2 regions of the Paenibacillus sp. EB106-05-06-XG162 genome follow, and region 2 is predicted to be linked to the other one. Evidence: riboswitches for the same ligand, from Rfam matches in the RefSeq annotation. Region 2 holds a riboswitch; the other holds the start of a gene.
What was found. Region 2 has a riboswitch for cobalamin ahead of AC3WU2_RS23770 (ABC transporter substrate-binding protein). Riboswitches for the same ligand answer to the same signal wherever they lie in the genome.
Positions count from the first base shown of each region.

Region 1: it holds a riboswitch for cobalamin, as region 2 does, so the genes downstream of both, nrdI (class Ib ribonucleoside-diphosphate reductase assembly flavoprotein NrdI) here and AC3WU2_RS23770 (ABC transporter substrate-binding protein) in region 2, are expected to answer to the same signal.

Region 1 is NZ_JBYTDT010000002.1:516,706-531,639, reverse strand. Features, by position in the region: gene AC3WU2_RS08215 (histidine kinase) at 1-715, opposite strand, end outside; gene comX (competence pheromone ComX) at 763-942, opposite strand; gene AC3WU2_RS08205 (polyprenyl synthetase family protein) at 1,072-1,980, opposite strand; gene AC3WU2_RS08200 (MBL fold metallo-hydrolase) at 2,064-2,846, opposite strand; gene rocF (arginase) at 3,089-3,988, opposite strand; gene AC3WU2_RS08190 (ornithine--oxo-acid transaminase) at 4,010-5,209, opposite strand; gene AC3WU2_RS08185 (M56 family metallopeptidase) at 5,492-7,381, opposite strand; gene AC3WU2_RS08180 (BlaI/MecI/CopY family transcriptional regulator) at 7,381-7,788, opposite strand; gene AC3WU2_RS08175 (hypothetical protein) at 7,868-8,599, opposite strand; gene AC3WU2_RS08170 (TraX family protein) at 8,856-9,581, opposite strand; gene nrdF (class 1b ribonucleoside-diphosphate reductase subunit beta) at 9,907-10,863, opposite strand; gene nrdE (class 1b ribonucleoside-diphosphate reductase subunit alpha) at 11,066-13,150, opposite strand; gene nrdI (class Ib ribonucleoside-diphosphate reductase assembly flavoprotein NrdI) at 13,137-13,496, opposite strand; cobalamin riboswitch at 13,707-13,907, opposite strand; gene AC3WU2_RS08150 (ABC transporter ATP-binding protein) at 14,332-14,934, opposite strand, start outside.
Region 2 is NZ_JBYTDT010000014.1:94,109-109,042, reverse strand. Features, by position in the region: gene cobT (nicotinate-nucleotide--dimethylbenzimidazole phosphoribosyltransferase) at 1-698, opposite strand, end outside; gene AC3WU2_RS23780 (ABC transporter ATP-binding protein) at 746-1,549, opposite strand; gene AC3WU2_RS23775 (FecCD family ABC transporter permease) at 1,546-2,592, opposite strand; gene AC3WU2_RS23770 (ABC transporter substrate-binding protein) at 2,592-3,596, opposite strand; cobalamin riboswitch at 3,760-3,959, opposite strand; gene AC3WU2_RS23765 (response regulator transcription factor) at 4,131-4,835, shown strand; gene AC3WU2_RS23760 (sensor histidine kinase) at 4,832-5,848, shown strand; gene AC3WU2_RS23755 (ABC transporter ATP-binding protein) at 5,854-6,624, shown strand; gene AC3WU2_RS23750 (FtsX-like permease family protein) at 6,599-8,491, shown strand; gene cbiB (adenosylcobinamide-phosphate synthase CbiB) at 8,944-9,918, opposite strand; gene AC3WU2_RS23740 (adenosylcobinamide amidohydrolase) at 9,918-10,643, opposite strand; gene AC3WU2_RS23735 (pyridoxal phosphate-dependent aminotransferase) at 10,651-11,745, opposite strand; gene lplA (lipoate--protein ligase) at 12,018-13,019, shown strand; gene AC3WU2_RS23725 (DMT family transporter) at 13,028-13,963, shown strand; gene AC3WU2_RS23720 (Cof-type HAD-IIB family hydrolase) at 14,200-14,934, shown strand, end outside.

The DNA of each region.
Region 1 (14,934 bases), on a different contig from region 2:
TCGTGAACGAAATGAGCAGAACCTGCATCGCTAGTCTGCCGAAAAAATAGTTCCCTAGATTTGTGAATACAAGCAAGCTGATAATCGCTAGAATAATCCCATTAACCAAGTACATACCGACAATCACATAGAATTTCACAATCTCCAGTTCTCTCTGATTGAAATACCGATACAGAAAATGGAGAAATATGACTGGAATTTGCAAGATGGTAACCCATAACGTAAGCATGCCCACATAATCTTTACGTGCGGACGCCCCTGCACTCACATAACTTATCGCTACAGCGAGAAAAAAGAGGATCAGCAGATGTGCCGCAGCATCCTCTCTTTTCTTATGCAATAAAAATATGGATAGTAAAAATAATACCGTATACAAACAGATGGGTAAGATTGTCTGTTCCATCGATACCGGTTGTTTGACCGCATCATCGAACTGGTAATGCATGACCTGCCCGTTGCGTTCGGTCTCAATATAATCAATAGAAGTCAACATTCTTTTGTTAGGGTAATGCTCGACGTTCGTATGATCGATTGAAATAACATGATCACCTTGCCGAATTCCTGCTTTATAGGCTAATCCGTCGGGTTCAACATTCCATATGATCCACTGGTTGTCGTTTGCTTTCTCCACTTCCATACCAATATAGGCCACCCTCAAATCTGTGTACAAAAAGTACATCACGAGAAGTGTTGCTGCAATTAGTATGAAGAACATTCGATATTTCCTAACGTAACCCATCTTTTGCTCCAATCAAATATTATTTACGCGAACCAGTAGCTTCTTCTTACGCCATCAATTTCAGTCCATTTGCCGCCAGTTATGGTGTCGACAATTGTCTTTTGTTGCGCTGGTGATACACCAACAAGACTAGCTTGTCCATTCATAACAAGTTGTGGTACTTGCGGGTTATTCGTGAGGTAGTTGATCATTTGCTTAATCATTTACAACTCCACCTTTTCGACTATTTTTTCACTACATTTTTACTATACCATCATCGTCTTCATTTGAGTTCGCAAACGTTATTGCGGTTTTCCGCAATGCACGTTGCGGTACTTGCGCGATTGGTAGTTTTATATAAAACTTTCCAGTTCTTGCTTCCAATGAAGATCAATGGATAGGCCCTCGATATAGGTATGACATTCTTGCTGAAGAAATTGTATATGTACCTGGGTATATGGGATGCAGCCGCCGCGCTCAATTTGGTCCATAATGACATGTTTGTTCGCGTATAGCTGGTCGACAGTTGCTTGTCCTGCATAATAATCCCGAAGGACTTGAAGCTCCGGCGCCGAATCATCTAGCAAATAAAGAACAGGTAGCGTCCGCTTCCGATGAATAAGATCATTCCTTGTATCCCATCGCAGGATACCTTCCATATCATTGCGAAGCTGTGCGGTCATGCCGAACAACTCTCCATAAGCGCCAACTTGATCATTCATTTCTCCTGTCGCAAGTACGCTTCCTAATTGGCAAGCGCAAGCCACAAGTGCACCCGACTTCGCTCGCATCATTGCAAAGCATTCATCTTCTTCGGTAATGGCATTATCGACATCGATGTATTGCCCTCCGACAGATTGATTCAATCGATGTTGGAGTAGTTCGACTGCGATCGACTTGCGGGCCTCATCGAACTTCGTATCTATAATGGCCTTCGTGCTAAGTGCTAGAAATCCGATCGCAGCGTTCATAGATTGCGCATGATTGTGCTTCATCCATGGGACACGGTCATTATCTTGATCCTGTAGATCGTCAAAGATATCCAGCGCAAGAACAAGAAATTCAATCGCTGCTGCCCCTGTATACCGTTCTTCTGAAGTCCCTCCGAACATGCTGTAGTGCAATAATGCCAGTTCCCCGAACACGGTAGATTCCGTCATTTTGTATGCAACATAAGATTCCATCAGATCCCGTAGTGCAGGTGGCGTAACATGGCGATGTATGACCTGCTTCATCGCTGATTCCATATGCAATCTGTCCACAAAGATAGCCCCTAACCTCGATATAATTAACCCCATTTTATCGCGTATGTCACGTTTAGGCTAGAACAATTGCAGATTTTGGATTATTTCTGCCCTGCATATTCGACAAAAACGGGCTTGCCTTGCGCTGCATAAGCCATGAAACTCTTATTCATACGATGAATGACCTTGCGATAGGCTTGCGCATCGTTCGAGCGAACATCGAGAGTGCCGTGCCCTTCCTCGAGTACTTGAAACATCAATCGACCGGAGAAAACATATCCATCGCAATTCACACAAATGCTGCCATGCGTCTGTCCGGCGGTATGAATAACTTCTAATGTCTTGCCTCCAAAATGCAGCAGGTCGCCATCCTGTAGACCGATATCGATATCAGCATACGACTGGCGATACTCCATTAAGAAGTTATCCCGATAGATTTGCTTCGAGACGGCCCATTTGTCGTATTCATGCATCGCTACCTGTGCACCTGTCGCTCTCTTCAATTCTTCCAACGCGATCATATGATCTGCATGCGCTTGTGTTACTACAATATATTTAATCTCTACCCCAATCCGTTCAACAGCCGCCCAAATTTTCTTAAATCGTGAACCGGGGTCAATAATGACACCAACCCCTTGGCTATGAAGAATGTATGTGGCAGATCCTGTGATTCCTTGCGGGATATAGACAACGTTGACTTCTGCTTGATCGGTTTCGCTCGCAGCCTTCGCCGGTGCAATATCTGAGCGCACACGAACTTGGTTCCAGAACTCACGTGGGACGGATAGATCGCTTGCAGGATGTTTAATCCGAATTGCCGGCTCTTGATGTATGACCGATCGCCGCTGCCCAATGATAAACCGATAAACATTCTCTTTTCTCATGATTGCCCCTTCTTCCTATATTCTCGGTGCTTATCTTTTCACTACTCTAAGCATAAAAAAAATATAGGACTTCTGCACCGAAAACTATTTGTGAAACACCCTAATTTTTCTTTGCGGGACGAACCGCCAACCGCGCAAGATTAAATTGCGGTGACCGCAAGAAATTTGTCGAATAATCCCAAAAGAACCTTTTAATGCGTCTATTCTCCCAGATAGAACTATCCTATAAATCCAGTACACGACTAGAGAATTCGTTCTCCGAACAAGGAACAGATCAATTCCATGACTAATGTCGAAGTTTGTTGATTTACGTCTAACATGGGATTCACTTCAACGAAATCCGCAGAAGTAACACAACCGGATTCCGACAGCAATTCAAGTGCCAAATGTGCCTCGCGGTAGCTTACACCACCACGTACAGGTGTCCCGGTTCCAGGAGCTTCCCTTGGGTCTACACTGTCAATGTCGAAGCTTAAATGTACGCCGTGCGTCCCATGACTCGCGATGCGAATAGCCTGGATCATGACGGCCTCCATACCCATACGATCAATCTCATGCATCGTATAGCAGGCGATGCCCTTACTGCGAATAAAGTTCTTCTCGCCAGGATCTAAGTCCCTCGCCCCAACAAACACGACATGCGATGGATCGATCGGGGTATATTGGCCTTGCGCATCTTCAATGCGCCAATCGGTCCATCCTAGCGCCGCCGCAAGTGACATGCCGTGCACATTCCCCGAGGGACTCGTTAGGACCGTATTTAGGTCCGTATGCGCATCGAACCAAATGACACCCAGCTTGGGGCGCATCCGTGTCGCCCCTGCGATACTCCCCGCTGCAATGCTATGATCTCCGCCCAGAATCAGTGGAAACGTCGAATCGGTTATCGCCTTAGCAACCCGATCTGCGAGTCTTCCGCATACATCCATCACTTCAGGAAGATACCTCGCCTTCGGGTTAACCTCCGCTGATGTGGTAGAAGGCGGCTTGATTTCGCTAACAGCAGCTACTTCGATACCATCCTGTTCGAGCCGCTCCATTAACCCTGCTTGTAAGATGGCTTCTGGCCCAAATTCCGCACCCGGGCGTCCTGCCCCCAGTCCGAATGGCACACGAATGATCGTTACTCTTGGATTAGCCATACTCAGAACCTCCTCTACCTGTTAGGCACGCTTCTTTATGACTTGCTCAATTCTTATGAGAGCCCAGTCGAGCTGCTCCTTCGTAATGATGAGCGGCGGGGCGAATCGAATCGTCCGTTCATGTGTCTCCTTGCAAAGAACGCCTAGCCCCTTCAGCGCTTCACAATAAGCTCTTGCGGGGACCGTTAATTCCATGCCAATGAACAAGCCTCGACCTCGAATCTGGTGGATGTACGGCGATTCGAGCTTAGCAAGTTCACCCATAAAATAAGACCCAAGTGCTTCGGATCGTTCTGCAAGACGTTCCCACTCCAACACATCCAGTGCTGCGATGGCTACGGCGCAAGCGAGTGGATTACCACCAAAGGTAGAACCATGTGAACCGGGTTCGAAGACACCCAGAATTTCTTCGTTAGCTGCGACAGCCGAGATCGGCATGACGCCTCCACCTAGCGCTTTACCAACAATATATACATCGGGGACAACCTGCTCCCAATCACATGCGAACTTGCGTCCCGTGCGGCCAAATCCGGTCTGAATCTCGTCCGCGATGAATAAGACGTGATGCTGCCGGCAGCATGTGTAGGCCTGCTGCAAATATCCAGCTGGCGGCATCAGAATACCTGCTTCCCCTTGGATCGGCTCGACAAGGAAAGCAGCTGTATTGGGCGTGATCGCGGCCTCTAACGCCTCCAGATCACCGTATGGAATCACCCGAAACCCCGGTGTGAAGGGACCAAATCCTTCGCGATAGGAATCCGTTGAGCTAAACGACGTTACCGTTACGGTACGCCCATGAAAATTATCACTGCACACGATGATTTCAGCTTGATCTGCCGGTATTTGCTTGTGCCGATAAGCCCAGCGTCGCGCTGCCTTGATTGCCGTCTCTACCGCTTCCGCCCCCGTGTTCATCGGCAGCAGCATGGGTTTCCCCGTATAAGTGGCAAGCTTCGCATAGAACTTCCCTAATGTCTCACTATAAAATGCGCGGGACGTAAGTGTAACGCGATCCGCCTGATCCTTCAAGGCCTGAATAATTTTCGGGTGGCGATGGCCATGGTTCATTGCTGAATACGCACTAAGCATGTCCATGTACTGCCGCCCTTCCATATCCTCTACCCATACGCCCTCCGCTCTCGCAATGACGACAGGCAAAGGGTGATAATTTTGCGCGCCATATCGGTCCGTCTGTGCCATGATGAAATCTGATTGTGACATGGACATTCCTCCCTTTGGGCTGATTTCTTATCTCACTCCTATAATATATTCACGCGGGCCATTTATTCGTGCACAACAAATACCCCAGGGAACATCTCCTGGGGTATAATTGTCGTTCACAGAACATGGCAAGATCACCACTATATATTTGGATAACACCCATGCCCAGGCGATAAACAATTTTCAATCATATTGAGCCATTCATGTCAACCATTTCAACCGTGTACAAGCCCATGCAACCCTATTTCTAGGGCTACATGGGCTTGTCTCACAAGAGCTATGTTATTTTTTCACCGCTGCTTTCAGAATTTCAATCTTCTGCTTCCTGGATAAATCCGATGAAGTCGAAATACTGTATCCGAATTTACCGCCATCGTGCCAGAACACGTATTTAGGAAAAATGTGCGCAGGGAAGTCATCGTCAATGAACCCTTTATCCTTGCTGCCATCCTTGTCCACCGTATACTTCGATAACGTCAACGTGTCTTCACCGTTCGTATACTTCAGTCGGATCGTGGCAGCCTCTTTCCAATCCAGTTTTTTCGTGTAAACCGGTTTGCCGCTCTTTTTCCCTTCATTCCTTAGATCATCAATGAACTTTCCTTCTGTCGGACCTTCAATGATCGCTTTGGTAAACGTATAGCCCGCTGGCAGGTTGGAAGGCTGCTGCATGATGGAACCCTCCAAGGTCGAAGCTTTTTTCAAGTAATCCTCGTAAGAAGAAAACTCATGGTTCGGTCCCCAAAAGCTAAGATCTAATCCGCTGTTTAAATCCTTATATTTATGATAGATGACATATGTATCACCAGTCTCTTTAACCAATTCCTTCACGCGGTTGATCTCATTTTCGATATACGTTTTTTCCTCTGCTGTTAGAGCCTTGGCTGCAGCAGCTGCTTTTTTTATCGCTTTATCCATTTCTTGTTTGTACAGCTCACGGTTCACCGAAGAACCCATAACTTCATCAGGATAGATGATATCAGCGTCTTTACGATCCTGCCCCGATTGTACGGTAGTTGCTTGTGGTGTGCTCCCTGCATCTTTCCCCTTAGCATTGACCAGCGTCACGCAGCCAAGCGCGAGAATGATTGTCATCCCTAAAATGGATAGGCGATAGGATTTTTTGTTGAATTGTTTGATCATAATAAGTCTCCTTTTCATTTGTTTATGCGTCGCGGACAGACCGGCAATCCCCGGCTGTTGATGTTTGCCTGCGAAATGCTCCAGCACATGGATGATCGTCTGCCCGTATGCACTGTTATGCTGCGGTCTCATCCGATTCAACGCACATGCGTCGCAAGCCATCTCTTGATCCTGTCTTGCTCTTCGTATTGCAAACCATACTAGCGGATTAAACCAATGGAAGATCAGGATGATATGCATGATCCAATTCACTGCGACATCCCAGCGGCGAATATGGGCGAACTCATGCGCCAGAATATATTGAAGCTGATCCTTTTTCAATGTCATAAGCAAGCTTGGAGAAATGACAACGACTGGATTAGTAAATCCAACCACTGCAGGTCCGGGAATGCCCTCCGAAGCTATAAACCGTACTTTACGCTTCACACCCATAAGCTGCTTCGTCTCGTGAAACACAGCGGATAATAAAGGTGTCTCAATGGATTTGCCTGCACGAAGGACTTGTCTCAATCGAAGCTGGTCGTATACCGTTTTCGCGGCAAGAAGTAGTACACCTGCAAGCCAAACCAGTGTCAATACATTGGCGAGGCTCATAGACTTCATCTCATTCCACCACAAAATGCTCTGCACAGTTCCCGGTTCAGGTGGATAACTCGCCCCTTCCGCGCTCCCCCCTACCATGCTTCTCTCCAGTGTCAATGTATCTTCGTGACCCATCTCACGATTACTCCCCAGTCCTCTCCACCATTCATGCCAAGCCGGAGGACTTGATGTTTGCTGTTGCATTCCGGGCATGAAAGACTCCAGGGATATGAAATTGTACAGGCTAAGCGAAGATTCCGGCGCCCATGGGAGTAATAAGCGAACTGCTACAGGTATCCATAGTAGATATTTCCACCTGCCTTCAAGCCTATTTTTCAATAAGAATTGCAGGATCAAGACCAATACGATCAGGATACCGGCCATGAACGATCCACGGATTACCCAATCAAAAATCGAAAATAAACTTGTATGCAGTGAGGGGCTCATTACGTCTCTCTCTTTTCTTCATCGTTGTTACGGTTATTGTCAAATAACTCCTTCAGATCTTCGATTTCCTGCGCATTCAGCTTTTTGTCTTGTAAAAAATTCGCCAGCATCGGCTTTAATGCCCCGCCATACAGCTTTCTCATAAAGGATGTAGTTTCGAATTGCAGGTACTCCTGTTCACTGATGAGAGGGTAGAACAGTTGCGTGCGCTTCGAACCCTTCTCCAATTTCGCTCCCGCCGCTTCCTTCTGCACCAATCGATTCAGGAGCGTCCTGGTCGTATTTGGGCTCCATCCCATTCGATCTGTCATTTGTTGTACAACCTCGCTGGAAGGGCAATCCGGATTTGCCCACAATACCCGCATAATTTCGAGCTCAGCATCCGTAATGGATGGTATTTGGTTCATGCATGAAGCCTCCTAAATCAAATTGCTCAGACGTGAAGAAAATAAGTTGATACGAATCATGCTACGCTAGTTCAAAATATCATTTTTTTACAGCTGCTTTTAGAATTTCAATTTTCTTTTCCCTTGAAATATCCGATGAGGTTGAAATATAGTAACCGAACTTGCTGCTATCCTGCCAGTAAACATACTTTGGAAAAACATTCGCCGGGAACTTATCGTCAAAATAACCTTTATTTTTTCTGTCTTTTGTTTCTACGGTGTATTTATTAAAGGCCAACGTATCATCCCCGTTCGTGTACTCCAGTCGGATGTCTTCCGCCTCATTCCAATTCATCTTTTTCATATAAATGGGCTTTCCACTCTTCTTGCCTTCTGCTCTCAAATCATCAATGAACTTTCCTCCCAATGGACCTCCAATTCTAGCTTTGGAGAACGTATATCCCTCGGGTAAGTTGGAAGGCTCCTGCAAGATGGCACCCTTCAATGTCGTAGCTTTTTTTAGATAGTCTTCATATGTGGTGTATTCCTGTGTCAGTCCCCAATAACTAAGATCGAGTCCGCTATTAAGCGCCTTGTATTTATGATACAGGACATATGTATCACCCGTCTTCGTCACCAACTCCTTCACTCTTTTGATCTCTTGTTCAATGAACTTTTTTTCCTCTGCCGTTGGAGCTTTGACGGCTACTTTTTGGGTAGCTGTTTTTTGGGATGGCTTGGAGGATGCCGCCTCCACCGTGAAGTTCATAGAAGAACCCAACAATAGAATACTGCTAAGGGTTGCGATTGCTACTTTTGATGCTACTTTCATTTGAAATACTCCTTACACATTATTATTTTAAGATACATCTGCAGTTGCACTTTAATACTACAATTGTAGTTCTATTTAATACTACAACTGTAGTGTTGTAATGTCAACACGTTTTTTGCTACATACGAATCCAGCTAAAAAAAACAGCAGACCATCATTCACCTATTCGGCAAACGACAGTCTGTGCATCAAATCTATCTATTCATCGATGAACCTCAAGCATTCCAAAGGGCCTATGAAGTCAACATCGCTTGCCTCATAAGCCGTTAAGCTTAACGAAATAACCTACAATAAAAAGAATCCAAATGTGGACCGGATAAAACGTGTAAAACATATATTTCGTGAGCTTCGTATTCGGTCCACGTCCCCCGTTATACATGAGGATAGGAATAATCGCGAAGATCATCATCCACTGCGCATCGAAGAGAAACAGCGCCTCGTAGGTGAAATTCATTCCGAAGCCAATCGTCAGGACGAAGCATACACCCACATACAATGCAGCCATAAGCCCTTTTCGGTTACGACAGAAATAGAATACAAGCGTCATGACCACGCCGTATAGCGATGCTTCGGAATATAGATAAGCAACCGCGGCAGCGACAACAGCAAGCGGCACACCAAGGAATAGTCCCTTACGATCCCACTTCGCCCATTCCAATCCCATCATCATGACAACCGCAAGGGCAAGCGATAAGAAAATATTATTATGAATCGGGGTACTCTGTGGAAAGCACCATGCTAGCCACTGAGACCCGCCGAGCATGACGGCAGCCCAGCCGAACAGTCTGCCTGCATATCGCTTGCGATTTCTCGTATAGAAGAACCCTTCGACCACAAAATAGAAGAAAATCGGGGATACCAATCTACCAAAATAATTAAGCCACATCGGCATATCCGGTATAAATTGATGGACATGGTCGAAGACCATGAAGACCATGGCGATGATTTTGAGTTGAAATGCATTTAATCTTAGGAATTGCATGTTGTCTTTCCTCCTGTCTGTCCTACTCTATGTTTTTAGACGTGTGACTAGGACATATCCCCTGCACCCTTGCCCACCCTCAACGGCCATCCGGAGTCTTTGCGGATGGCTTGTTTGTGCTTGATGAATCGTATCAGGGAGGAGGGGTGTCTCTTGGAGGAGCCTGCGTTCGGCATTTGGCAGCCCATTCCTTCCTTAAAATCTGATCAAAGGAATGGGCGAACAAGAGCCGACTGGAGAGAGATATCCCGCCGGACCTACGTGGATGATTCATCGCCCTTCATGCGCAAAAAAGCCATCTGGAACAAGTCCAGATGGCTCTCATTTAAAACTCAAATACGAAGTCTTCGTCGCGAAGCGGCTCCACATTCGTCGTCCGAACGTAGCCGTTCCCTTTCTTTGAGAAGAAGTCATGCTGCTTCGTCTTCGTGCTCAACCCGTTCAGCACGATCGGGTTCACTTCTTCCTCGGCGAACTTTGGCTCAAGACCAAGGTTCATGAGGGCTTTGTTCGCGTTGTAACGTACGAACGATTTCACATCTGCCGCCAAACCGATCGCAGTGTAGATCGAATCCGTATAGGATTCCTCGTTCGCTTGCAGCTGCTCCAGTAGATCATAGAGTTCGCGCGTGCTTGCTTCCTGCTCTTCAGCTGTTAGCTTCGCAAATACTTCTTGCGCCAAAACGCCAACGTAAACCCCGTGGATGCTCTCATCGCGAATAATCAAGTCGATGATCTCGCCGCTGCTTGTCATTTTACCTTGGCCGGCAAGGTAGAGCGGATAGAAGAATCCGCTATAGAACAAGTAGCTCTCGAGCAATACGGAAGCGGCCATCGCCATGTACAGATCGCGTGGCGTGACGATCGATGTGTAATACCCGGAGATCAGCTTCGCTTTCTTCTGTAGATGCGGCTCATCTTCCACCCACTTGAACAGTTGATCGATTTCCTCACTGTTTGCCAGCGTTGTGAAGATGCTGCTGTAGGACTTTGCATGGATTTGCTCCATCATGGCCATGAACGCGAGTACAGCTTTACGCTGTAAACCATCCACATGCTCAAGGATCTTCGGCATTCCCACGCCGCCCTGAATCGTATCCAGAAGCGTTAGGCCACCGAGCACTTTCATATACGTATCACGTTCTGCCGGCTTCAGCGCCACCCAGGACATTTTATCATCCGAGAGTGGAATCTCTTCATCCGTCCAGAACTGCATAATATTCTGATTCCAAAACATTGCTGTAAAATCGTCATCCGGACGATTCCAATTGACTGCTTTCATGTATTTCTTCCCCCTAGTTAAATAACAGATAAAAAATCGACTTTTCAGCACCAAGAAGGTTGCATAAACCTGAAGAAGGAGGAGCGGAGTGTAGGCAAAACCTACATGAGCACCGCACTTCGAAGGTGAATGCAAGATTCGACGCCGAATCAACTTCCCGTGCTTCTTCGTGATCAAAAGGCGACTTTTTTATCAACCAACATTATACAGAACAGCTAATGCATTCTTCTACAGATAAATGATTGGTTCTCGTGTAATAGAGCGACTTCAGCCCTTTACGCGCCGCGTAGAGGTAATATCTAGCTAGCTCACGTGTTGTTACATTACTATTCACGTGCAGAACCGTCGAGATCCCTTGATCCACATGCTGCTGAATTTCCGCAATGATATCGATAACCTTGAACTGGTCCATTTGATACGCGGATTTATAGTAGAAATAGTTATCCTTTGCCAAGTACGGCATTGGGTAGTACGTTGTTGAGTTCGCATACGTCCGTGTCTCGATGTGCTCAACGATCGGCATAACGCTCGAAGTTGCATTCTGAATGTAAGAGATACTTTGCGTTGGCGCAATAGCCAAGCGGTAAGCATGGTACAGGCCATGGGCTTGAACTTTGGCTTTGAGTGCCGTCCAATCCTCAGGTGATGGAATCTCCATACCTGCGAACAGCTTCAGAGCCTTTTCTGAGCGTGGGCGGAAGTCTGTCTCTTCATATTTTGTAAAGTAGTTCCCGTTCGCATATTCAGACTTGTCGAAGTCACGGAATGTCACGCCGCGATCGCGGGCGATTTCCATACTTTTCTCCAAGGAGTAGTAATTCATCATCATGAAGAACCCGCTCGCGAATTCCTTCGCATCATCGCTGTCATAGGCGATCTTGTTCTTCGCTAAATAACCATTCAAGTTCATTGCGCCTAGACCAACGGAATGCATCTCCGTGTTCGCCTTACGTACACCTGGTGCATTTGGAATACTCGTCATGTCGCTAACCGCCGTTAGTGCTTCGATGCCTTCATGAACGGATTCTTTGATCTTGCCGTGTTCCATCACGTTCACGATATTTAATGACGCTAAGTTACAGCTAATATCGCGGCGGATGACATCTCCCTCGCCATAGTTGCCGATATCGGATGTCTCTTGCAGTTGGAAGATCTCCGTACAGAGGTTGGACATCTTAACGGAACCGATGCCTTTGAGGGCATGCGCTTCATTCGCATTGGTTTTATTCATAATGTACGGGTAACCGGACTCTAATTGAATCATCCCGATCTTCACGAGCATATCGCGTGCGCTCATGATGACTTTCTTCTTCACTTTATCGTTCGCTAGTAATTCATCATACATCTGATCCAGATCCATGTCATCCAGATGAATGCCGTATTCTTTGTAGACCGAATATGGTGCAAATACGTGCAATGGTTGATTCTCTTCCGCGAGACGGTAGAATTTGTCCGGAACGATCAGCCCGATCGAGAGCGTCTTGATCCGCAATTTCTCGTCCGCATTAATTTTTTTACAATCAAGGAACTCGACAACGTCCCATCCGAAAATATTGTAGTACCCTGCGCCAGAGCCCTTACGTTGTCCCATTTGATCCGCATAGGAGAATGCATCCTCCATTAGCTTCAGGACAGGCATAATGCCTTTTGCTGCGCCTTCGACGCCTTTGATCGCCTCTCCGCGACCGCGAAGCTTCGAGAGGTTAACGGCCACGCCGCCGCCGATTTTCGATAATTGCATACATGTGCCAAGCACATAATTAATGGAGTTAAGTGCATCATCCATCTCGAGCAGGAAACACGATACCATCTCACCGCGACGCTTCTTACCAGAGTTCAAGAATGTTGGTGTTGCAGGCTGTACGCGCTGCTCCATCATCGCAACCGCAAGACGTTTGGCTTTATCGAAATCGCCATCACCTAAATGTAGAGATACCATCGATACGCGATCCGAATACTGCTCAAGGTATTGCGTATGGTCATTGCTCTTCAAGGCATAGTCGACATAAAATTTAGAAGCTGCCATGTAGGACTGGAATTCGAACCCCGATGCTCTCGTTAGTTCAAAAAGTTCCTCGACCTGGGCAGCCGTATATTTCTCATAAACATTCTCGTAGTATTCATGCGCAATCATATATTCAACTTGCTCATGGATCGTCTCGAACCGCAAGCTCTTACTTTCTACTTCTTCCATAAATGCTGTTACCGCCTCATGGTCACGATCCAATCGGAAAAATCCGTCCGCGTCACGAAGCATCAACTGGTTATTTAACTCAATATGCCGCAATGCTATTCACTCCCTCTACAAACCTTTGCACATCATTTGTCGTGCCCGATAGTTCAAATTTCGAAATGACTGGTACATCATACATCATCGCAATCGTATCTGCGCTCTTCGCAAAACTGGTTCCCCAGTTACGATTCCCGCTTGCCGATACGCCTCTCATATACGAACCGTTCTTCTGTAGAAAAGATTGTACCTTCTCTGGAACTTGACCGAACCCTGTCGTATACGTAATCAGCACGAATGGCTCATCCAGCTGTGTCTGCTCGTCAATCTCCACAGTCCTCATGTTCAATTTATGTACAAATCTTTTTACGTTCCCGGTCTTAGAATCAAATGCGATGACCATTTTGTAACTCAGTCCTCTCTCTTATGCTCATAAAATACCCCCACAAAGTGACACACTACCTTCGAATCCGACTCAGGTATTTTGTGGGGACCTCAAAACTTATACATTTTACTCATTAAAAAAAGCGCATCCGGCACAATGAACCGAACGCACCTTAACGATAGTTCACTCATTAAGACGACGCCAGCACGTTCCTATCTCCGTAGGGATGACATGTGCAGATGACAGGCAGGTCTCCTGACTCAAGGATCATCGTGATTGCCGCCTTCCCGATTTGTACTAATCAGTGGCTCTCTAGCAACCGCTCCTCTATTACAGTGGCGGGACCGCGCCGGATTTCAACCGGACTTCCCTATTAATCTTTGCACTCTAAGACTAGAGGTGCAAAAAACCTGTACATCACGATATGTAGTTGTGCTTAATCAATTTACATCAATATATTGTGCTTGTCAATACAATAACAAGCCTATATTTTGCGTTGGAAAGGGATACAATCGGCGTAAAATAAGGGTTTCTATTCAATTAAAAATATTATATTTTAGATAAATTTAAGATAAAAATAGAGAAGAGCCTTACACCGTCACCAAGACGGAAGTAAGACTCCTCCACGTGATCGTCATTCCTACAAATCAACTTCAACATCTACATCTTGTGTGTTAGAGAGATATTCATTACAATTCTTATTCCGTTAAAGTGCGTGTTCAAAAAGTCGGCATTTCAGCACCAAGAAGGTTGCGAGAACCTGAAGAAGGAGGAACGGAGTTTAGGCGAAACCTAAATGAGTACCGGACTTCGAAGGTGAACGTAAGATTCGATGTCGGTTATGCTTCTTGAATTACTTCGTGATCAAATGATGACTTTTTGAACAACCTCTTACAATACTGACCTTTTCGATCCGTTCTTTATGCCCATACAACTCCTTGATCACCTGTTCAATCGGCAGCGCATCGATCGTCATATCTTGCAGCGTGCAGCGCTCATTCATCAGCTGAATGAACCGCTTGAGCGGTAGACAATCCGTGTCGAGCTCCAGCTCCGCATCTTTGGCTGAATGCAGCTTAAGCACGGTAACACCCTTAATCCCATACCAATCCGCAGGCTGCTCGGTGACGATCCGAACTTTCTTCTTCGCGCCGAGAAAATTGCGCAGCGCCATGATCGAATCATCAAACACGATTTCGCCATCATTAATGACGATAACACGACGTGCAAGCTGTTCAATATCCTCTAGATCATGTGTGGTTAAAATAAACGTAACGCCTTGCTCATTCATCTCCTGAATAAAGCTGCGAATTTTCTCCTTCGCGATGACATCCAGCCCGATCGTAGGCTCATCGAGGAATACCACGGATGGCCGATGCAACATCGCCATAATGAACTCACATTTCATTCGTTCTCCGAGAGACAGCTGCCTTGTCGGCTTCCGCATAATCTCCTC
Region 2 (14,934 bases):
AGTGGATCCTTCGCATTCGGACGGTTCACTTGAATTGCTTGTCGAACAACCGCTTGCTTATGTAGCATCCGTTCATCATCGATGCCAGTTCCGCGCCCTACCGTCTCCTCGGATGACATGCCCGTGAGCACACTTAGAATGGCTGCACTCGCTGTCGTGTTCCCAATGCCCATCTCGCCTGTCGCGAAGATCTTATACCCATCGGCAACATGCTGCTCTACAATCTCAGCTCCTGCGAGAATAGCTTGGATCGCTTCATCTTGTGACATGGCTGGGCCCTTCGCCATATTTGCCGTTCCTTTACGGACTTTCCGGGACACCAGCTGCAGATGCTCCATATCTGCATTCACGCCGATATCGACACATACGACATCCGCACCTGCATGACGTGCCAGCACGTTCACGGCTGCGCCGCCGTTCAAGAAGTTATAGACCATCTGCGGTGTCACTTCCGAGGGGAATGCACTAATCCCTTCATCACACACACCATGATCTCCAGCCATGACGATAACGGCTTTCTTCGCGAATGCCGGGTGCAATTCACCTGTAATCCCTGCGACCTGCGCCGCAATATTCTCAAGCTTGCCTAGGCTGCCTGGAGGCTTCGTCAGCTGATCCAAATGCTGCATCGCTTCCTCGACCATCTGCCCATCTAACGGTTCAATGTGTGAAATGAGTTGCTCCAATTGTTCTCTCATTATCTCGCTCCAATCTGTGTATGATTCTCATTGATGTCATTAAAATTCTATTTCGCTTCATTTCCTAGTGTCTCATGGGAATCCGGTTGAAGCAAGATTTGTGGCGCGCCATTCACAGGATGGGGAATAATAATCGGTTCTGTGCCAAAAACTTCATGGACGCGCTCCCGGCTTAATATTTCAGCTGGCTCGCCAATGGCTACCTGTTTCCCTTCATGCAGCACAAGCAATTGATCACAATATTGCGCCGCTAAGTTCAGATCATGAAGAACAGCGATGATCGTCAAGCCGCAGTCACGCTGCCATTTCCGCACATAATCCATAAATTGCAGCTGATAACGAATATCCAGATACGTCGTTGGTTCATCCAGCAGCAGAATTTCAGGCTGCTGAACCATCACTTTGCCGAGGGCGACACGCTGCCGTTGTCCACCGCTAAGTTCATGTAGTGGTCGATCGAGCAGTTCTGCTAAATTCAATTGCTCCGCAATCCCAGCGATGAGCGAGGATGCATCGGCTTGATCCCGGCCGAGCCAATTCTGGAATGGGAACCGCCCCATCTCAAGAACTTCCTGCACGGAATATCCAACAGGCGGCAGCGTCTCCTGCTGCAGGACGGCTAGATGCTGGGACAAGGCTTTCCGCGAATACGCCGATAAAGGTTGGTTGCGAATGACAATCTCGCCCGCAGAAGCCGGCTCCACGCCGGATATGCATTGCAGCAACGTCGATTTCCCGCTTCCATTCGGACCGATGATGCCAAGACAAGTCCCTGGCTCCACTTCAAAATGAATATCTTGCAGCACCTTCGCAGCCCCATAATGCTTATATACATGTTCGACTCGGATCATGACAATCGACCCCTTCGCGTTTTTTTGTTACGGTGCAGCAGATAGGCGAAGAATGGTGCGCCAATAAATGCGGTTACAACGCCAAGCGGAATTTCAGTGGGTGCGAGTACCGATCGAGCAAGGGTATCTGCAATCACCATGTAGATTCCACCACCAATTGCGGATAACGGGACGATCAGTCGATAATTCGAGCCGACCAGCAATCGAATCATATGGGGGACGATCAACCCGACAAAGCCAATGACACCTGATACGGATACGGCCGCAGCCGTCATAAATGTCGCCGTTAATAGAATGATCATCTTCGTCCGATCCACACGAATCCCTAAATGCGCGGCTTCACGTTCCCCTAGCGCGAGGATATTCATCGTCCTGGCGTAACCCATCACAATAATAAAGCCAACGATTAAATACGGCCCCAGCACCGCGGTATATGCCCATCCACGCAATGAGAGGCTACCCATGAGCCAGAACATAATTTCATTGATCGTCTTATCCGACAACGCGACGAGTAAGGATACGAACGCCCCGAGGAAGGCCTGCATGACAACACCGGCGAGTATTAACCGTTCCGTCGGTATTTTGCCTTCATCTTGCGCAAGCCGCATCACAAGCCATAGGGTTAAGACCCCTGTCGTGAAAGCAACAATGGGCACGGACCACTGTCCAACAAGTGAATATTGGATGCCAAAATAGATCATAAAGGCTGCGCCAACGGAGGCGCCAGAAGACACACCGAGTGTGTACGGATCCGCAAGCGGATTACGCAAAACGCCCTGAAATGCCGCACCGGATAAGGACAGGCAAGCGCCAACCAAGACCCCAATCGCAATGCGAGGAATCCGTACCTTTAATAAGATCTGTTCATAGGAACCTGGCCACGTCTTGGGAATCATATCTTGAAGCCAAGGAATCTGATGCAGCAGAATGGCTGGAATTTGCTGCAGCGGAATGTGCACTGAGCCAATGGTAGCCGAGACGCAAATCGTAAAAAGGAGGAGGAGTATTCCTCCCCCTCCCCACAGCAATCCTGTTCGGTTCATTATTTCACCAAATCCGGATAGATCGCCTTCGCCATGGCGATCAAGCCATCGGTTAGACGTGGACCTGGTCTGCTAAGCAAGTTGCCATCCACGCCAATCACTTGATTATTCTTGATCGCATCAATTTGATCCCAGCCGCTGCGACCTAGAATGATATCTTTAATCGGTTTGCCTGTCTCATAATCTTTGGCATCATTCGCGAATAGAATGACATTCGGATTCGAATGAATAATATTCTCTTCATTAATCTGCACCCAGCCTTGTACATCGGATGCCACGTTCACGCCGCCAGCGATTGTGATCAATTCATCCATGAACTCGCCTTTACCGACCGTCCAGCCTGGGGAGAATTCAATGTATACTTTCTTCTTCTGATCCGCAGCGACATTCTTCACCGCTTCGATGACCGAATCGCGGTCCGCCTTCATCTTATCGATCACTTGCTTCGCTTCCGCTTGACGATCCGTAATTTGACCGTACACTTCGATATTTTTCATAATATCTTCAAGCGTCTTCGGTTCAACTTTGAAAATTTTGATTCCCAGATCGCGAAGCTTCTTCACGGATTCTTCTTTCATGGAAATTCCCGTAAAGACGATGTCTGCATTGGCACCGATAACCGCTTCTTCATTCGGCTTCATAATACTGCCCATTTTCGGCTTGGAGCTTGCTGCTGCTGGGTAGTCGTCATAATCCGATACACCAACGATTTGTTGATCCAGTCCAAGTGCGAAGAGGGACTCGGTCTCTGCTGGCGATACCGATACGATACGTTCAGGTGCTTTGTCAAATGTAAATTCCTCGCCTGTCGCATCCTTAATCGTTAGAGGGTACTTCGTCTTGAGGTCCGATGCTTCTGTATTGTCCTTCTGCTCCTGTTTGCTCTGCTCTGTCTGAGCACCTTGCTTCGCTGCGTCTTCTGTCCCCTTCGTACCGCAAGCCGCGATACTGACAACGAGCGCGAGAATCAGTGCCCACGTCGATAAACCTTTCCAAATCTTCATCCTTGTCTCTCTCCCCTTATTCTTTATTGATGCTGAACGTTTGAACAGAGAAAACCCCAGATCCTGAAGGACCCGGGGCACGTCAATTTCGGAATATATCCGTATGTATGCGTATTGCATGTCACACGTCTTCCAACTGAGCGCAACCCTTTCCTCGAAGGTTTGTCATTCGTATCCATAGGCAGGTCTCCTGACTTATGGGTCTTGCATGCCCTCGCCTTCCCATTCCTGCGATGGAACAGTGGCTATTGAGGTCATCCCCAGATTACAGTGGCGGGACCGTTCCGGATTTGCACCGGATTCCCTTTTAACCCGATCTATACGATATTTGCACAGATAGGGACCTACAGATTTCCTATTCAATTCAAGCTATGCCTTTCAGTCTTTCACCTAGTTATTATAGGGGAAAAGCCCCCACCTTACAACTAAATTAGTAGCACATTTTCAGCCTCGTGATTTGTATTTCGAATAAGAAATCTTTATCATCATAACTAGCAAATAACGAACCTCTTGTTGAAGGAGAGAAATGCCCTCATGGATAGAATCATGATTGTAGAAGATGATCCCAAGATATACACCTTGCTCAAAGACCAGCTTGAAAAATACGGCTATGAGGCTGTCGTCGCAGATGATTTCGACCGCATTGCGGATCAGTTCACCCAGATCGAACCCAATCTCGTACTGCTCGATGTCAATTTGCCGAAGTTCGATGGATTCTATTGGTGCCGCCAAATCCGCCAAATCTCCACCTGTCCCATACTCTTCATCTCAGCAAGGGAAGGTAAAATGGAGCAAGTGATGGCCCTAGAGCACGGTGCCGATGATTATATTACAAAGCCTTTCGATTATGATATTGTCATGGCCAAAATCGCCAGCCACCTGCGCCGCGCCTATGGTAGTTATGCTCCCAAAGCTACGGAACGTTCTTTAAGTCTCCACGGACTTACCCTCTTACCTGAACGTCTGGAGGTTTCCTTAGCGGATCAGAGTCTAGAGCTGCTGCGGAAAGAATCGTTGCTGCTGGAAGTGCTCATGGAGCGTTATCCTCGCGTTGTTAGCCGTGATCGAATTCTGGAGAAGCTATGGGATGAGAACCATTTCGTGGACGAGAATACGCTCAATGTGTATGTCACGCGCCTTCGCAAGAAGCTGAAGGATCTTGGCATAGAAGAAGCGGTCGAGACGGTCCGGGGCGCGGGCTATCGCCTGAAAGTGACATGGGCGGATGTCTCCTCATGAGACTGTTCCTTCGTGATCACGTTCCATTAATGATTATTCTAGGACTTCAAATTGTTATAACATCCGTTGTGTATGCCTTTAATGACGGTTCAGCACTATCGACCATCAGCTACGTCTTCATCGTAAGTCTATTTCTGTTACTGGTCTTCCTCGTCTATCAATATGTGTCCAAACGGGGGTTCTATGCCAGATTATCGAATCCGGAGGCATCCATGGAGCCCATCTTCACATCCAAGAGCAGACAGTTCACACCGATCGAACAAGCATTGCAAGATTTGCTCACTGACCAGTTTCATTTTATGCAGCAAGAGCTTCATCAGGCAGAGAATCGTATGAACCGCCATGTTACATTTATGAATCAATGGGTGCATGATATGAAGACACCGCTCTCCGTCATCCATATGACGATTCAAGATGAAGATGAGCCGATTTTTGATAGTATACGGGAAGAGACAGACCGGCTAACCAAGGGGCTTGAGACCGTGCTCTATATGGCTAGGCTGGATAGCTTCGAGCATGACTTTTATATTGAAGAGGTCGACCTCGCCCAGATGATGGGGCAATTCGTGAAGCAGAATAAAAGGTTATTCATTCGCAGTCAAGTCTTCCCGAAAATCGGGATCGCTGAGAACCAGACGGTCGTGTCCGATGAGAAATGGCTTACCTTCGTCTTTAGTCAGATCATCAACAATGCCGTAAAATATTCCGCAGGCAAAAGCCGCACCATCGAGATCAGCGCTTCCATGGAGCAGGAGCATACCGTGGTCCAAGTACGTGATTATGGCATTGGTATTCCAGCGCACGATGTTGAACGTGTATTCGAACCGTATTTTACAGGAGATAATGGGAGACAATATCCCGCTTCCACCGGCATGGGCTTATATCTGGTCCATGAGATCTGCAGTCGACTCGGTCATCGCATCACCGTTGAGTCGGAACAAGGTGAAGGCACAAGTGTACGAATATATTTCACCAATACAACCGAAGACGATGCTTACCGGCGAAAGGAGTGAGGCACGTGGATATGCTTCAAGTTCGAAATATCAATAAAGTATACAGCGGACGCAAAGCGTTCCGAGCATTGACCGACCTCAGCTTAACGATCCGTGAAGGCGAATTCGTCGGTATTATGGGACCATCCGGCAGTGGGAAGACCACGCTCTTAAATGTAATCTCGACGATTGATATGCCGTCATCCGGCCAGATTCTCATTAACGGCAGCAACCCGTACAAGCTTCGCAAGAACAAGCTTGCCGCTTTTCGAAGACAACAGCTCGGGTTCGTATTCCAAGAGTTCCATCTCATTGAGACGCTGACGATTGGAGAGAACATCATCCTTCCGTTAACGCTGGACGGCGTACGTGTCTCCGAAATGGAAGAGCGGTTGAGCAGCATTATCCAGAAGCTCGGGATCAAGGATATTCGTGATAACAGTATTTTCGAAGTATCACGGGGACAGCAGCAGCGAGCAGCAATCGCACGCGCAATTATTCATCGTCCATCGCTCCTGCTCGCCGATGAGCCGACAGGGAACTTGGACTCTAAAGCATCCAGACATGTCATGGAGACGCTTCAGCAGATTAATGAAACCGATCGCACCACGATGATGATGGTAACCCATGACCCGATCGCGGCCAGCTATTGCCACCGGGTGATCTTCATTAAGGACGGGATGCTATATAATGAGATCGTTCAAGGACAGAATCGTTCCGCATTCTATCAGAAGATCATCAATGCGATCGCGCTTCTAGGAGGGGACGCGAATGAATTTTCTACAATTCGCGTTTAACAATGTCAAGCGGCATGCTAGGAAATATGCAGCCTATTTCTTCAGCAGCGCCTTCGCCGTGATGATCTTCTTCTTATACGTTGCCTTTAGCCTACATCCCAAAATTCTACCAAGCACGGTCAATGATCTCGTATCTGGCGGCATGACGCTTGGAGCAAGCTCGATCGTATTTTTCTCATTCATCTTCATTCTCTATTCCACGGCCGTCTTTGTCCAAGCTCGCAGTCAGCAGTTCGGCATTCTGACGATCCTCGGAATGACGAAGAGGCAGCTGCGATTCATGCTATTCTTGGAATTTTCCATCATTGGCGTCGGTTCGATACTAACAGGGACTGTCACAGGACTTGTCTTCCTGAAATTATTCCTGATCATCGCATCGCTTGCGGTTGGCGGCAGCTCAATGACGTTCTATTTTCCAATCGAAGCATTGAAGACAACGGCCATCACATACGGCATCTTGTTCATCTTCATCTCGCCATTGTCCTATCTGTTCATTGGCAGACAACCGCTGATGGAGCTGCTCACGGTTCGCCGCAGAAAACTACGATTCCGTAATTCTTCCTACATTTTCGCGACCATCGCATTATGCTGCTTGATCTGGAGTTACGTGCAAGCTTTCAGAAAAGATATTGGAACTTTTCTCATCGCGTTTATGGTGATTCATATTGGGTTATATGGATTGTTCAGGCATGTCCTTCCTATCGTTATGCGTTGGATGAAGAAGATTCGCTCGCTGTTCTGGAGGAAGACCAATCTGCTCAAATTATCGGAGACAGAGCTTCGCATTCGCGAAAATGGGCTGATGTTCTATTTGCTTACGATACTCTGGACCATTACCTGCTTATGTGTTGTCGTCCTCGTATCCATTCGATTTCTGATGGACGTAACGCCGAACAAAGAACCGTTCCAGTTATACTATGTTTCCAACTTGAACAATCCGAAGCAGGATACGCATATCCAATATATTGAGCAGAGTCTGAAGCAAACGGGCGTAACGTACAGTAAACAACGTATACCATTGTTGCGCTTCACAACAACACCAGAGAACTATGTGGATTATTTCATGCGTTATCAAGATTATGTGCGTCTCGGCGAGTTCTACAAGTCTCCGACCAAGTCATTGCATGAAGGTGAGGCGTTATGGCTTTCCAGGGGGAAAGATAACATGGCGAAAAATCGTACCTCGATTCAGATACCTAACCATTCGAGCTCACTGCAACTGTTAAAGCCACTAGATACCAAAAAGAACTGGATGCCAGAGCTGCGAGGTAAAAACGGGAGCGTACTGGTGATCACCGATTCCCTGTACAAGGAACTAGCAGCCAACACAGCAGGTGAAAGCATGACTTTCTTCGGTTATCAATTCACAAATAGCAATAATGCATTAACCTTGTTCGCACTCGTGGAGAAAGGACTAGGCCAGGAAGGGGTACAAGATCGTTATCAATATTCCCTCGCCGCCTATTATGAATATCTCTTTCAGCAAATGCCGTACATCGTGATCTTCATCGGCTTATTCATTACAGCCGTATTCTTCACAGCCGGCGCCAGCTTCGTCTATTTCAAAATCTATTCGGACTTGAACAAAGATCTCGTTCAATTCCGGGCGCTCTACAATATTGGCGTCAGCATTCCTGAGCTCTATCAGATCGTCAAAACCCGCGTCGTCCTGATGATGGGCCTGCCGAGCTTGTTCGCAATATTGAACAGCACAGGGCTCTTGCTCTTCATCAAGCAGCAGGATGACACCATGTTCAAGTGGCTTCCGTTCATTGTGTCCTTCGTCCTCTTCATCCTGATCCAGACGTGCTTCAGTTTAATTCTGCGGAAGCGGTATTGGGCGCACATTGTGAATAGTTTGAAGTGAGGGGTGAGTGCGGCGAGGGAGGGCGAGCCGTTTTAGGGCAAATAACTGCGTTTTTGCAGTTATTCGGGCCTTTGCGAGCGGGGTATCGCGATTTAACTGCGTTTTTGCAGTTATTCGCGCCTCTGCGAGCGGGGGATCGCGATTTAACTGCGTTTTTGCAGTTATTCGGGCCTCTGCGAGTGGGGTATCGCGATTTAACTGCGTTTTTGCAGTTATTCGAGCCTCTGCGAGCGGGGTATCGCGATTTAACTGCGTTTTTGCAGTTATTTGAGCCTGTGCGAGCGAGGAATCGCGATTTAACTGCATATTTGCAGTTATTCGGGCCTCTGCGAGCGGGGTATCGCGATTTAACTGCGTTTTTGCAGTTATTTGTCCGCTCGATGAGACATATAAGAAAAGGGGCTTGTCAACCTGCATACCATGCAGTGACAAGCCCCTTTTTTCGTTCGTGATTACCACATTGATGACGATGTTGCTAGCCATAGGATGGCCGCGCTGATCAGCGCGAACATCGCTGAGCTCAGGTACATCAATCTCACGGTCATCGGAATGTGGTCCGCGCGAAGGGGCTCCTTCGGTTCCCCCATGTAAGCGCGAAAGGACGCGATCCCCTTGTAAACGTTATGCCCTCCGAGCCTTACGCCAAGCGCGCCGGCAACCGCAGACTCCGGGTATCCACTGTTCGGACTCGGGTGCTCCTTCGCATCTCGGCGAACCGTCCGCCAAGCACTTCGTGGATCATGACGCAGCAGCCAAGCAGCTATTGTGAGTAATATCGCGGTTATCCGCGCCGGGATCCAGTTCGCCACATCATCCAACCGTGCCGATGCGAATCCAAGGTCTTTATACTTCTCATTCTTGTAACCGACCATCGAATCGAGCGTATTTACCGCGCGGTAAGCCATAGCGAGCGGTGCGCCCCCAATAGCAGCATAGAATAAAGGCGAGGTAATCGCATCGACGATATTTTCGGCGACGGTCTCGACGGTTCCTCGCACGATTTCCGGTTCGTCCAAATGCTCCGTATCTCGGCCGACGATCATCCCGAGTGATCGTCGTGCCGCAGGCATATCCCCTGCACGGAGATGACGGTATACCTCCATCCCTGCATCCTTCAAGCCTTTCGTCGCAATGGTCGTCGCGATCAGCAAGACCTCCAGCGCCCAAGCCAGCCACGGATGAATCAACGCAACCAAGTAGAGCACTCCCCATGTGAGCAGGAACACGCCCCCCACGAGGATCAGCGGGAGCAAGAACCCTCCTGCTTTCAATTGCCTCGGTGTATGTGCGATGCGGCGAACGCCACGTTCCAATTGGGTAATCGCACTGCCCATGAAGATCACCGGATGCGGAATCCAGCGGGGATCGCCGATGATGCAATCGACGATGTAAGCGAGAATAATAAAATACGCATGCTCTAACATCATTACGCTTCTCCTTGCGTTCGTACCGCTTCATAAACGGTGTTGTACACGAGACGCCCGAGCAGATTGCCGAGCGTCGTCGCGCTGCCCGCATACTGGTGCTCCGCACCATAGCGGGCGCTCTGGCTCACGGCGAGCACGACGGTGTCCGTCGTCGTGCCCGTCGCCACATCACCGTCCTGCGGGTCGGTGATGCCCAGATCTTGCAGCGCGGCGGCCTTCGCTTCCGTCGCGGTAATAATCGCGCCGACCAGCGCAGCCGGCGCTAGCCGCCCGTCCACAGCCACGATCGTATTGATCGTGCCCGGTGCATAGGCGGCGAACGTCTCGCGCGCTCGTCCGGCGCGCGCGGCATTGGAGGTGCCCGCCGTCGTACACACGACGATACGGGCTTGGTCGCCCTCCGCTTCCGCAATGGAAGCATGCGTCAGCTTCGCTGCGGTCAACAGGCCTACCGTCTGATCCAGCGGATAGCCCCAAGCCATAATCTCCGATTCCAGATGCTGAATCGGATCAGGACGATTATAATCCTTCGTGACGTAGACGTTCACGATATGATCAGCAACCGTACTGCCGCCTGCATATGGTGCACTGCTAAGCGTCTGCAGCGGCTCCGGCGCGAGCATCCGAATATGATGCTGTGCCCGATCATAACGGAATGCGAGTCCTGGCCAGCAGGTACTCTCATACACCATCAATGCTTCACCAGCTCGAAAAGGCTGTACCATCTTCACGCTACACCCCTTCCTGCCACACTACGGTAAGCTTATTGAATAGAATTTCATTCCGTTCTCGATCCTTCACCGCAAGCCGGATGTCCGTTTCGCTGAGCCCTTCATACATGGCACAGCTCCGAATCAATATCCCTTTCAGCCCCAGCTTTGTCTGAAGCTGCTCCGCAGTCCAAGGCTTCGGTAACCGCACGAGGATGAAATTCGCAAGACTTGGCCAGGTCTGGCAGCCAAATTCCTGTTCCAATCGCTCAATCATGTAATTCCGTTCAATCACCGTCTGTTCTCGCGTTACCGCCTCATATTCCTCACATTCAACCAAACAGGCTTCCCCAGCCGCTAATGCAAGCCGATTCACGCTCCATGTTACCTGCTTCGATTTTAGCCGATGAATGAGTAACGGCCCTGCGACCGCATAACCCAACCGCAATCCAGGAATCGCATAGAACTTCGTCATCGAACGAATGAGGATGACATGCGAATAATGCTCCACGCGCAATAGCAAGGTCGCCTGCCTATCCGGTTCAATGAAATCTATGAACGCTTCATCAATAATCAACATTGTGTCCGTATCAGCCGCGATCGCCGCAAGCTGCTCCAGCTCTTCGAGATCGTACTGCACACCTGTCGGATTGTTCGGCTGCCCGAGGAAGAGAAGATCCACCTCCTGCATCAAGCCTGCAATTTCATTCAGTTCCGCACGAAACCCCTGTTCCGCATGCCCATGGATCCCAATGACCTCCGCACCGAATTTTCGGGACAACTCCGTATATTCGGAGAAACATGGGTAGATCACGCCAACGCGGCTTGGCGCCATCGCAAGCAATGCGAGTGCCATGCATTCCGCCGCGCCGTTCCCAACGCAGACCATCGATTCATCCACATGCAGCGCTTCCGATAACAAAGCCCGCAGCCGCCGATGATCCGGGTCCGGATAATGCACCACATCCCGCAGCTCCTGTTGAACCCTTGCCAGCACATGCGGCGGCGGACCGAGTGGGTTAATATTCGCGCTATAATCGATGAATGCCCCTCGGTCCACACCAAATGCCGCCTGGGCCGTCTCTAAATCTCCCCCATGACCAAACCTTTCAATCATTTTTTCAATCGTCCTTTCCCCATCGCGTACATGTTTATTTCGTTTATACGGATAAGCTGTTCTTATATTTCTCGCTTAAACGCTTCCCATCCATATAAGGATTCCGTAGTCGTTTATGCTTGATTATGGGCATGAATGCACCTTGGCGTCAACACTGATTCTGCCTTGATCCTTTGTAGATTTTGACGAAATAGATTACAATGAATAGTTGAATGAACATTCGTGAAATTTGCATTATTTTCAGAAAAAATCGATCCGCTGGAGGGGTACACATGTTATTTATCGACAACCAAGGGATTACCGACCCGACACTCAATCTAGCCATTGAAGAATATGCGCTTCGGCATCTCCCAATGGATGACAGCTACTTGCTGTTCTATATTAATGAACCGTCCATTATCATCGGTAAGCATCAGAATACGATTGAAGAGATTAATGCGGAATATGTCAAAGAACATGGCATTCACATCGTACGCCGTTTATCCGGTGGCGGAGCCGTGTATCACGACCTTGGCAACCTGAACTTCAGCTTCTTGACCAAGGACGATGGACAATCCTTCAACAATTTCAAGAAATTCACCGAGCCTGTCGTCGATGCCCTTCGCAAGCTTGGCGTCGAGTCCGAACTAACAGGCCGCAATGATATCCAGATCGGCGAGCGTAAAATCTCGGGGAATGCGCAATTTAGCTCCCGCGGACGTATGTTCAGCCACGGTACATTACTCTTCAACTCCGAAATGGAGAATGTCGCTTCCGCGCTGAAAGTGAACGCTGAGAAGATCGCTTCCAAAGGAACCAAGTCGGTTCGCAGCCGCGTCGCGAATATCTCGGAGTTCCTCACCGAACCGATGACAATCGAACAATTCCGTGCTGAGGTTTTACGCAGCATTTTCGGCATGGAGCCAGATCAAGTTCCACAATATCGACTGACTGAGGAAGATTGGGTCAAAATCCGCCAAATCGCGGATGAGCGCTACCGTAATTGGGATTGGAACTACGGCGAATCGCCAAAATTCAATATCCGCAACTCGAAACGCTTCCCAATTGGCATCGTCGATCTACGTCTTGATGTGGAAGACGGCAACATCCATGAAATCAAAATTTATGGCGATTTCTTCGCTAAACGTGATATTTCAGAACTCGAAGATCTTCTACGCGGTACTCGATATGAAGAATCCTCAGTTCGCGCCAAGCTAGAAGGTACAGACATTACGCAATTTTTCGGCAATCTCGAATTCGATGCATTTGTGGGCTTGCTCTTCTTGGAGGCTTAATCCGCACCATGAAACGCTCGCTCTTCGCAGATCTGATTCTTCTATCGGTTGCCCTCATCTGGGGGACGACCTTTCTTATTGTGCAGCAGGCCGTTCAGGCCTTGCCACCACTTGCTTTTAACGGCATCCGGTTTACAGGGGCAGCACTCTTATTCTTCATCATTCTTATCTTCGTGCATCGAGATTGGTTGAAGCACGTGAACAAAAGGCTGCTCTGGCACGGCTTCGTGCTCGGCGTACTGCTGTTCGGCGGGTATGGGTTCCAGACCTACGGCCTCCTATATACGACATCCTCCAATGCAGGATTTATTACGGGGCTCTCCGTCGTTTTGGTTCCCTTCTTCTCGATGTGGTTCCTACGCCAGCGTCTGAACTGGATCGCTTGGATCAGCGCAGCCGTTGCTCTTATTGGCTTATTCCTGCTCTCCACCGGCGGAGCATCATTATCCATTAATTTCGGAGATCTACTCGTGCTCCTCTGCGCGATTTGCTTCGCATTGCAAATTGTCGCAACCGGCCGATATGCCACGGAGCATCCGACACTGCTGCTCGTGACAATTCAACTCGGTACGGTAGGGATTCTCGGCATCATCGGTTCTATTCTACTCGAGGACACGGGGACGATGCATGATTGGATTCACCTTGCCTCGCAGCCGGAGGTTTTGATGGCACTTGGCATTACCTTGCTGTTCGGTACCGCCTTCGCGTTCTGGGCACAGACTTACTGTCAGAAATACACGTCTCCGGCGCGCGTCGCGATTATTTTCGCCATGGAGCCCGTGTTCGCAGGCATTACAGGGTACATCTGGGGCAACGAAAAGCTCGGCGTCACGGCCATTATCGGTTGTGTCCTCATGTTCATCAGTATGTTAATCGCAGAGCTGCGTCCCTCAGGGCAGCACGCTTCTGAACCCTCTGCTGAACGATTGGAACGAGCGAACTAGTCATGCTTTCACGAAAAGTACCGGACACTGGATCCGCTAAGTGCCCCGATTCTAGCCATTTGTGATGACTTACGGACCGACATGCTCTTATTGACCCATTCATGAACACTTTATGTGTAAAAAGGAGCGAATACCGGATTCATTGTCCGTTACACCGCAAAATAAAGATCCCATATCCAAAATAACGGACGTACCGTCCGTCGGGAGTTGGGATGCTTACTTTAGGAGGTTCCACCATGTACAAACTTATCGCGATCGATGTAGATGACACACTCATCAATGATGATAAAATCGTGACCGAGGCGACCCAACTCGCCCTCGAGCAAGCGATTGCCCAAGGCGTAACGGTCACACTCGCAACAGGACGCATGTATGCGTCCGCACAGGCCATCGCCCGCCAAATCGGGATGAACGTACCTTTGATTACCTATCAAGGTTCCTTGGTCAAAAACTTACTGGACGGTCACGTATTATATGAGCGCAGCGTGCCGCAAGATGCCGCGCGCCGCATTCTGCAATATTCCGAAGCGCATGGACTGCATTTGCAGCTCTATATTGATGACCAACTCTATGTGCAAGTAGATAACGAGAAGACGCAATCGTATGCGGGACTCTCCAAAATCCCTTACATCGTCGAGCCCGACTTCAACAAACTGATCGATCAACCTTCTACCAAAATGCTCATCATCGATGAGCCAGATTACCTGGACGAAGTCGCTGTGAAGCTTCGCGACATGTTAGGCGATCAAGTGCACATCACGAAGTCCAAGCCGCACTTCCTCGAGATTATGCACAAAGAAGGTACCAAAGGCCACGCGCTAACGTATCTCGCTGAGCATTTTGACTGCGACCTCTCTGAAGTCATGGCGATCGGCGATGCGTGGAACGACCGTGAAATGCTTGAGGTAGCTGGACTTGGGGTAGCCATGGGCAATGCAGTCCCATCCCTCAAAGAAATCGCCGATGAAATC